2 regions of the Streptomyces sp. NPDC007095 genome follow, and region 1 is predicted to be linked to the other one. Evidence: riboswitches for the same ligand, from Rfam matches in the RefSeq annotation. Region 1 holds a riboswitch; the other holds the start of a gene.

Evidence for each region. Region 1 has a riboswitch for cyclic di-AMP ahead of ABZ656_RS32665 (M23 family metallopeptidase). Riboswitches for the same ligand answer to the same signal wherever they lie in the genome.
Region 2: linked by a shared signal. The riboswitch ahead of ABZ656_RS26790 (M23 family metallopeptidase) and the one ahead of ABZ656_RS32665 (M23 family metallopeptidase) in region 1 are both predicted to bind cyclic di-AMP.

What each region holds. Positions count from the first base shown of each region.
Region 1 is NZ_JBEYFS010000114.1:24,879-29,430, forward strand. It holds gene ABZ656_RS32660 (GntR family transcriptional regulator) at 1-670, opposite strand, end outside; gene ABZ656_RS32665 (M23 family metallopeptidase) at 931-1,695, opposite strand; cyclic di-AMP (ydaO/yuaA leader) riboswitch at 1,708-1,868, opposite strand; gene ABZ656_RS32670 (pitrilysin family protein) at 2,167-3,555, opposite strand; gene ABZ656_RS32675 (pitrilysin family protein) at 3,552-4,552, opposite strand, start outside.
Region 2 is NZ_JBEYFS010000082.1:34,150-38,701, forward strand. It holds tRNA gene ABZ656_RS26775 (tRNA-Met) at 67-140, shown strand; gene ABZ656_RS26780 (hypothetical protein) at 292-483, shown strand; gene ABZ656_RS26785 (PP2C family protein-serine/threonine phosphatase) at 636-1,805, shown strand; cyclic di-AMP (ydaO/yuaA leader) riboswitch at 2,062-2,219, shown strand; gene ABZ656_RS26790 (M23 family metallopeptidase) at 2,231-3,268, shown strand; gene ABZ656_RS26795 (aldo/keto reductase) at 3,327-4,271, shown strand; gene ABZ656_RS26800 (PrsW family intramembrane metalloprotease) at 4,275-4,552, opposite strand, start outside.

The sequences.
Region 1 (4,552 bases):
CGGGACGTTGCGAAGTCCTCACACGCTCCGGCCGATCTCCCCCGCCGGGAAAGCGCAGCCGGTGCGCGACCGTCGCGCGCTCGGTGTGCAGCGCCGTGACGGCCCGCGCCCGCTCACTGTCGCCGCGCGCCACCGCGTCCACGATCCCGCCGTGCTCCGCCCAGGACTCCGCCGGATTGGCCGGCGCCTCGACCGCGTACATCCAGGCGATCTTGTGCCGCAGCTGGGCCAGCGTGGAGGTCAGGGCGGGGCTCCCGGAGGCCTGCGCAAGGGTCTCGTGGAACCAGCCGCCGAGCGAGCGCAGATCCTCGCTGTTCCCCCTCCTGGCCCGCTCCTGCCCCAGCCTGACCAGGCCTCGAAGCACCTTGAGGTGAGCCTCGGTGCGCCGCTGCGCGGCCCTCGCGGCGCCCAGCGGCTCCAGGAGCATGCGCATCTCCAGCAGGTCCGCGGCCTCCTGCTCGGTGGGCTCCGCGACGCATGCGCCCGCGTGCCGACGGGTGACGACGAAGCCCTCGGCCTCCAGCGTGCGCAGGGCCTCGCGCACGGGGACCCGCGACACGCCGTAGCGGCGCGCGAGCAGTTCCTCGGTGAGCCGGCTGCCGCGCTCGTAGACACCCGCGACGATGTCGTCACGGATCGCCGTGCATACCGAGTGCGCGGGAATGCGCATGACCGGACCTCCGCCTTAATCCCCGCGAAACGCGGTCGATTGACGCTTGTTCAGCGACTCTATTGCAGAGAGCCTGAATTTCCGATGGCGGGCCGGAATCCATGGATATTTTTTGGACAGACAGTCGTTCGAAACGACGAAGCCCCGGCTGTGGGGAGCCGGGGCTTCGGAAGTGTTGACGCCGGTCGTCGGACGTCCAGGGTGCGCGAGCGGCAGAGGATCACACCGTCCGAGCGTCGGAGGATCACGCCGCGCGAGCGTCAGACGTTCACGCCGTGCGAGCGGAGGTAGGCGACCGGGTCCATGTCGGAGCCGTACTCCGCCGTCGTGCGGGCCTCGAAGTGGAGGTGCGGCCCGGTGGTGTTCCCGGTGGAGCCGGAAAGGCCGATCTGCTGGCCCGGGGTGACCGTCTGCCCCACGGAGACGCCGATGGACGACAGGTGGCCGTACATCGTGTAGGTGCCGTCGTGCATCTTCAGGACGATCTGGTTGCCGTAGGCACCACCCCAGCCGGCCGTGACGACCGTGCCGGAGCCGACCGCGTGGACCGGGGTCCCGGAGGCGGCGTGGAAGTCGACGCCGGTGTGGCTGCCCGAGGACCAGAGGCTGCCGCCGGTCTTGTAGCCGGTGGAGATGTACGAGCCGGTGATCGGCAGGACGAAGGTGTTGAGGCGCTTGCGCTCGGCGGCGCGGGCGGCACGCTCCTTGGCCTCGCGCTCCTTCTTCGCCTCCTCGGCGGCCTTCTTGCGCGCGGCTTCTTCGGCCTTCTTGCGTGCCGCTGCCTCGTCGGCGGCGCGCTGCTGGGCGGCGGCCTGCGCGTCAATCTGGGCGGCGACCCTGTCGCCGAGGGTGACGGCCTGGGTCAGCCCGGTCTGCTCGACGGAGGCGTCCGCGGCGAGCGCCGGGGCGGCCAGGGTTCCGATGACACCGGTGGTGGTGAGCGCGGCGACGCCGACGGCGTTCGTGGTGGAGCGCTTCACGCGGCTCGGACGGCGGTGTTTCCCGGGGCCACAGGTGAACGCCATGTAGGGGCTGATCCTTTCCTTCCCTCTCGCCTACCGGGTTAGCTGACGGGTTCGGAGCAGGAAGGTCTCCTACGGACCCCCTCCAGGGAGGGCGTCCGATTCACCCCAGGGACTGCGTATGGGTCCCCGGCTCCCCTGGCTCGCGCCGTACGGGGACTCGGCGATGACTGTCCGGTGCCGCGGGCGCGGCGCACTGCCTGACGAACAGCCGCCCCGACGCTAGACGGGGCGTCTTTCAATCAACAAACGGATCACGGTTTTTGTAGTGCATGCCACAGGGCAGACGGGCAACCTCCCTACCAATACGGACATCTTGGGGATGAAGTCCAAGCGGAATCCGAGCGGAAATCCGAGCAAAAAGGGGCCCGGGCGACTCTTCAGTCACCCGGGCCCTACGGAGTCACGCTCTTCCGCTCCGCGTGCGGCTCGGCTTCCAGCCGGCTTCTACTGAGCCGCTGCTCCGCCGAACCCCTACTCCGCCGGAACGACGGTCACTTCACCGATTCCGAGGGCCTTGACGGGCTCCTGGATGTGCGCGGCGTCGCCGACAAGGACGGTCACCAGACGGTCCACCGGGAAGGCGCTCACGGCGGCCGCGGTGGCCTCCACGGTGCCGGTCGCGGCGAGCTGCTGGTACAGCGTCGCCTGGTAGTCGTCCGGCAGGTACTGCTCGACCTGGTCCGCGAGCGTGCCCGCCACGGCCGCCGCGGTCTCGAACTTGAGGGGCGCCACCCCCACCAGGTTCTGTACGGCGATGTCGCGCTCGGCGTCCGTCAGGCCCTCGGCGGCGAGGGTGCGCAGCACCTTCCAGAGGTCGTCCAGCGCCGGGCCGGTGTTCGGAGTGTCCACGGAGCCGCTGATGGCGAGCATCGCGATACCGGTTCCGTCCGGGGCGGCACGCAGGACCTGGCCGAACGCCCGCACACCGTAGGTGTAGCCCTTTTCCTCGCGCAGGACTCGGTCCAGGCGCGAGGTGAGGGTGCCGCCGAGGCAGTACGTGCCGAGCACCTGGGCGGGCCACACACGGTCGTGCCGGTCGGCGCCGACGCGGCCGATGAGCAGCTGCGTCTGGACCGCGCCGGGGCGGTCCACGATGATCACACGGCCGGTGTCGTCGGCGGTCACCGGCGGCACGGGGCGCGGCTCGGCGGACGAGCCGGTCCAGTCGCCGAGCGTCTCGGCGAGCAGCGCGTCGAGGTCGACGCCCGTCAGGTCGCCGACGATCACGGCGGCGGCCGTGGCGGGACGTACGTGCTTGTCGAAGAAGGCGCGTACGGCCGCCGAGTCGATCTTCTGGACGGTCTCCTCGGTGCCCTGGCGCGGGCGCGACATGCGCGAGGTCGCCGGGAACAGCTCCTTGGAGAGCTCCTTGGCGGCACGCCGGGCCGGGTTGGCCGTCTCGTGCGGGATCTCGTCGAGCCGGTTACGCACCAGCCGCTCGACCTCGCTGTCCGAGAACGCCGGTGCCCTCAGGGCGTCGGCGAGCAGCCCGAGCGCCTTGGGCAGGCGCGAGACGGGCACTTCGAGCGACAGCCGTACGCCGGGGTGGTCGGCGTGCGCGTCCAGGGTGGCGCCGCAGCGCTCCAGCTCGGAGGCGAACTCCTCGGCGGAAAGCTTGTCGGTGCCCTCGGAGAAGGCGCGCGCCATGATCGTGGCGACGCCGTCGAGGCCCGCGGGCTCGGCCTCCAGCGGCGCGGCGAGCAGCACCTCGACGGCGACGACCTGCTGGCCGGGGCGGTGGCAGCGCAGCACGGTCAGGCCGTTGTCCAGCGTGCCGCGCTCGGGCGCCGGGAAGGCCCAGGGCTTGGGCTGACCCGCCTGGGGCTGCGGGTGGAAGTCCATGGTGGCGAGCTCGGTCACTTCGCCGCCTCCTCGTCCTCTTCGGTGGTGTCGGCAGCGACCGGCTCGTACACGAGCACCGCGCGGTTGTCGGGGCGCAGGCGGGACTTGGCGACCTCCTGGACCTCCGCGGCCGTGATGTCCAGGACGCGCTGTACGGCCGTCAGGGCGAGCTGCGGGTCGCCGAACAGGACGGCGTACCGGCACAGTTCGTCGGCGCGGCCCGCGACCGTACCGAGCCGGTCCAGCCACTCGCGCTCCAACTGGGCCTGGGCGCGCTCCATCTCCTCGTCGGTGGGGCCCTCCTCGGCGAACCGGGCGAGCTCCTCGTCGACGGCGGACTCGATCACCGGGACCTCGACGTCACCGGACGTCTTCACGTCCAGCCAGCCCAGGGAGGGCGCTCCGGCGAGCCGCAGCAGGCCGAACCCGGCCGCGACGGCGGTGCGGTCGCGGCGTACGAGCCGGTTGTAGAGCCGGGACGACTCGCCGCCGCCGAGGATGGTGAGCGCCACGTCGGCCGCGTCGGCCGCGCGCGTGCCGTCCTCCGGGAGCCGGTAGGCGGCCATCAGGGCGCGCGCCGGGACCTCCTCCTCGACGACCTCGCGCAGCTGCTCGCCGATGACCTCGGGCAGCGAGCCGTCGCGCGGGGCGGGCTTGCCGTCGTGCCCGGGGATGGAGCCGAAGTACTTCTCGATCCAGGCGAGCGTCTGCTCCGGGTCGATGTCCCCGACCACGGAGAGCACCGCGTTGTTCGGCGCGTAGTAGGTGCGGAAGAAGGCGCGGGCGTCCTCCAGGGTCGCCGCGTCCAGGTCCGCCATCGACCCGATCGGGGTGTGGTGGTACGGGTGGCCCTCGGGGTAGGCGAGCCCGGTCAGCTTCTCGAAGGCGGTGCCGTAGGGCACGTTGTCGTACCGCTGGCGGCGCTCGTTCTTGACGACGTCCCGCTGGTTCTCCATGGACTCGTCGTCGAGCGCGGCCAGCAGCGAGCCCATGCGGTCGGCCTCCAGCCAGAGGG
Region 2 (4,552 bases), on a different contig from region 1:
CTCGCGGGCGTCCGCGAAAAGCCTGGTGAATCGGGCCCCGCGGATGGCGTACACTAATTTCAACGACGCGGGGTGGAGCAGCTCGGTAGCTCGCTGGGCTCATAACCCAGAGGTCGCAGGTTCAAATCCTGTCCCCGCTACTGAAGGCCAAGGGCCGGAACTCGGAAACGAGTTCCGGCCCTTGGTTTTTTCCCGTGTGCCGTCCCCGGTTTCTTGCCGCCCGGCTTTCCCGTGTGCCGTCCCGCCCCGGGTTTCCCTGCCGACGCGACTTTCTGTAGTCTTCCGCTCACTATGAGTCGTACTCGGTGGCTGGTCCGGCGCGCGCCGGCGCTCGCGCTGCTGCTCGCCGCGTGCGCGCTGTTCCTCGGGGTCTGTCACGGCGGTCATGACTTCGTGCCGGACGGCGGGACCGTCGTCGCCCCGGCCGGGCACCACCACGGGCGCGGCGGAGCGGGTGGCGTCCGGTGGTCGGGCTCGGACTGACGCGTCCCCCGGTCGGCCCCTCACCACTCGCCCCCCGCCCCCGCGCCGGGAAGCCTGGACGGGTGGGGCAGCAGCGAGGAGGCGCGCGGCGGGCCGAGGAGCCGAACGACGAGCCGTACGACCGGTCCGGTGGGCGATTGCCCGGGGGTCCCATGCCCGATCCGGGGCCGGGAGGCGAGTCGGTGCCCTGTCCGGTCGAGCCGGTGCCCTGCCCGGTCGAGTCGGTGCCCCGCCCGGTCGAGGCGGACCGGAGCCGGATCTCCTGCGCGCGCAACCTCGTCCGGGTGCTGCCCGCGCTGCTCATCCTGGTCGGCGCGTTCTACGACTACTTCACCCCGATGGCCTTCACCGCGGGCCCCCTCCTCACGGCCGCGCCGCTCGTGGCCGCCTCACTCTTCTCGCTGCGCGGCACCGTGCTCACCGGCATCGCGGCGCTCGTCGCGGTGCTCACGATCCACATCCGGCTCGGCATCGTCTTCAAGGTGGACGCGCTCACGGAGGTCGCCACCGTGGCGACCGTCGGCGTGCTGGCCGTGCTCATCAACATCCTCGTCCGTCGCACCGACGAACGACTCGCCTCGGCCCACCAGATCGCCGAGGCGGCCCAGCGTGCCGTCCTGCCGGAACCCGACCGGTGGATCGGCGGCCTCGACGTCGCGGCGCGCTACGAGGCCGCGCAGGCGGGCGCGTTCATCGGCGGCGACCTGTACGCGGTGCAGGACTCCCCGCACGGCGTACGGCTGGCGGTGGGCGACGTACGCGGGAAGGGCATGGAAGCGGTGGCCGCCGTCGCGGTGCTCATCGGGGCGTTCCGGGAGGCGGCCGAGCAGGAGGCCACGCCGGAGGCGGTCGCGCAGCGGCTGGAGCGGGCGCTGGCCCGCGAGGGCACCCGGCGCAAGGGCCTCGACGCCTTCGAGGGGTTCACCACCGCCGTCCTCGCGGAGATCACGCATGAGGGCGGCCTCGTACGGATCGTCAACCGCGGCCACCCGCCGCCGCTGCTCCTGCACGCGGACGGAACGCTGGTCATGCTCGCCGCCGCGAACCCCGCACTGCCGCTCGGCATGGGCGAGTTGGGCGGCTGGCCGGACCGTGCGCAGGTGGCGGAGTTCCCGCACGGGGCCACGCTCCTCTTCCACACGGACGGACTGTCCGAGGCCCGCGACGCGCAGGGGCGCTTCTACGATCCGGCCGCGCGCCTGGCCGGACGGACCTTCCCCGGCCCCGACGTCCTGCTGGCCACGCTCTCGGAGGAGGTCCGGCGGCACACGGGCGGCGCACTGACGGACGACATGGCACTGCTCGCCGTACGGCGGCCGTAGTCACGGGAAGGGACGTTCTTGATCGTTGTCACGAGGGGTGATCGGTCGATGTCCCTCCGCATAACGACTGACACACCGTCAAATAACTGCCGGGTAGGAGGGTGCGGTCAACTCGCCCGATTTCCGCCGCTCATGGTCGGTAAGTCCTGGCCAAAAGTGGTTAACGATCAGTACGAACAGCTTGGAATCCGGTACCCGTGTCTATTAACGTTCGATAACGCAGCGCGGTCGTCCCAGCCGTCACAAGAGTCGGCTCCGTGCGCACGCGCCGAATCCCGCAAGGGAACCGGGGAACCACCAACTTGGGGTGAATCGAGCGTCTTTCACGGTGGAGACACCGTGGGTTGACGCGCGTAGGAGACCTTCCTGCTCCGAACCCGTCAGCTAACCCGGTAGGCGAGAAGGAAGGAAAGGAGCACGCCCACGTGGCGTCCAACCGGCCTGCCCAGCCCACTTCGTTCCCGCCGAACGACACCCAGACTTTTGGCTACGCCTACGGCAAGGACGAGGGCCCCTGGGAGGAGTGGAACCCCACCGAGGATTCCATCCGTCCCCTCCGCGGCCGGCACCGCGTCTCCAAGCAGCGCGGCGGGGGACTCGCCCGCAGCTCCACGGTCCTGGGCGTCGGCGTCATCGCCGCCGTCGGCGCGGGCGGCATGGCCACCGCGGCGCCCGGCAAGCCGCCGGTGTCCATCTCGCTGCCCGACCTCTCCTCGGTCACCCAGTCCGCCAAGGCGCTGATATCCGACGGCGGTTCCAGCACGCCGAAGGGCTCCGCCACCCCGCTCACCAGCGCCGGTGTGACCAGCGCCGACGCCGCGCAGGGCAACAAGGACGCGGGCGAGGCACTGCGCGCCCGCATCATCCTGCAGGCCGAGTCGCAGCAGGACCAGGTCGACAAGGCGGCCCAGGCCGCCGCCGAGTCCGCCGCGACGAAGAAGGCGGTCGCGCTGGCCGCCAAGCAGAAGGACGACGCCGAGGCCAAGGTCGCCGCCGCCAAGAAGAAGGCGGACGAGGACGCCAAGCAGAAGGCCGAGGCCGCGCGCCTCGCCGAGCTCGCCAAGAGCTACTCGCTGCCCACCTCCTCGTACACCCTGACCTCCCGGTTCGGTGACGCCGGTTCCATGTGGTCCTCCGGGTACCACACCGGCCTCGACTTCGCGGCCCCCACCGGCACGCTGATCAAGGCCATCCACAGCGGCACGATCACGGAGGCGGGCTGGGCCGGCTCGTACGGCTACCGCACCATCCTCACCCTCGACGACGGCACGGAGCTGTGGTTCTGCCACCAGTCGTCCATCAGCGTCAGCGTGGGGCAGAAGGTGGCCACCGGCGACGTCATCGGGCGCGTGGGCGCGACCGGCAACGTGACCGGGCCGCATCTGCACCTGGAGGTTCACCCGGGCGGCGGCAGCGCGATCGACCCGATGGCGTGGCTGCAGAGCAAGGGCCTGAACCCCTGATCGTTCCCGGGGGCCGTGTGCGGAATACGGCAGTCCGCTACGGCTGTTGAAATGGGGCATGACTTCTCTCCGCAAGCTCGGCTCCTCCGACCTGGAGGTCTTCCCGCTCTCCCTCGGTGGCAACGTCTTCGGCTGGACAGCCGACGAGGCGCAGTCCTTCGCCGTGCTCGACGCGTACACGGCAGGGGGCGGCAACTTCGTCGACACCGCCGACGGCTACTCCGCGTGGATCGCCGGCCACACGGGCGGTGAGTCGGAGACGATCATCGGCAAGTGGTTCGCCGCGCGCGGCAACCGCTCCGATGTGGTCCTCGCCACCAAGGTCAGCACCCACCCCGAGTACAAAGGCCTGTCCGCGACGAACATCAGGGCCGCCGCGGACGCCTCGCTGCGCCGCCTCGGCACGGACTACATCGACCTCTACTACACCCACTTCGACGACACCTCGGTGCCGGTCGAGGAGATCATCGGCGCGCTGGACGAACTGGTCCGGGCCGGCAAGGTCCGGGAGATCGCCGCCTCCAACATCTCCGCCGAGCGGCTCGCGGAGTCCGTGGAGTTCTCCGACCGCGAGGGCCTCGCGCGTTACGTCGCCCTCCAGCCCCACTACAACCTCGTCTCGCGCGACACCTACGAGGGCCCGCTCCAGGAGGTCGCCTCCCGGACCGGCCTGGCCGCCGTCCCCTACTACGCGCTCGCCTCCGGCTTCCTCACCGGCAAGTACCGCCCGGGTACGACGGTCGACTCGGCGCGGGCCGGGGGCGCCGGCAAGCACCTCGGCACCGAGCGCGGCATCCGCGTCCTGGCCGCCCTCGACGAGGTCGCCGGGGCCCATGGCGCCGAGGTCGCCACGGTCGCTCTCGCCTGGCTCGCCGCCCGGCCGACGGTCGCGGCGCCCATCGCCTCCGCCCGGACGGTCGAGCAGCTGCCGGCCCTGCTGGCGGTCGCGGACCTGACCCTGACGGACGCGGAACTGGCCAGGCTGACGGAAGCGTCCGCCTGAGGTCTACGACTGGTAGGGGTTGTACGCGGGGTACGGCGTCGCCGGGGCGGGATACGGCGTCGTCGCACCGGTGAGGTACGGGGGCACGCCGGCGGGGTTCGCCTGGCCCGGCACCGGGGCGTAGCCGTACCCGGGCCACGGCGGCGGTACCTGAGGCGGCACGGGTACGGCCGGGGCCGACGTGCGGGCCGCGTACGCGAGGGAGGGGCGGGCGACCTCCCGGCGGCGCCACAGCTCGTTCAGCAACTCCCGCTCCCGTACGACGAAGTCGGCGTTCGCGC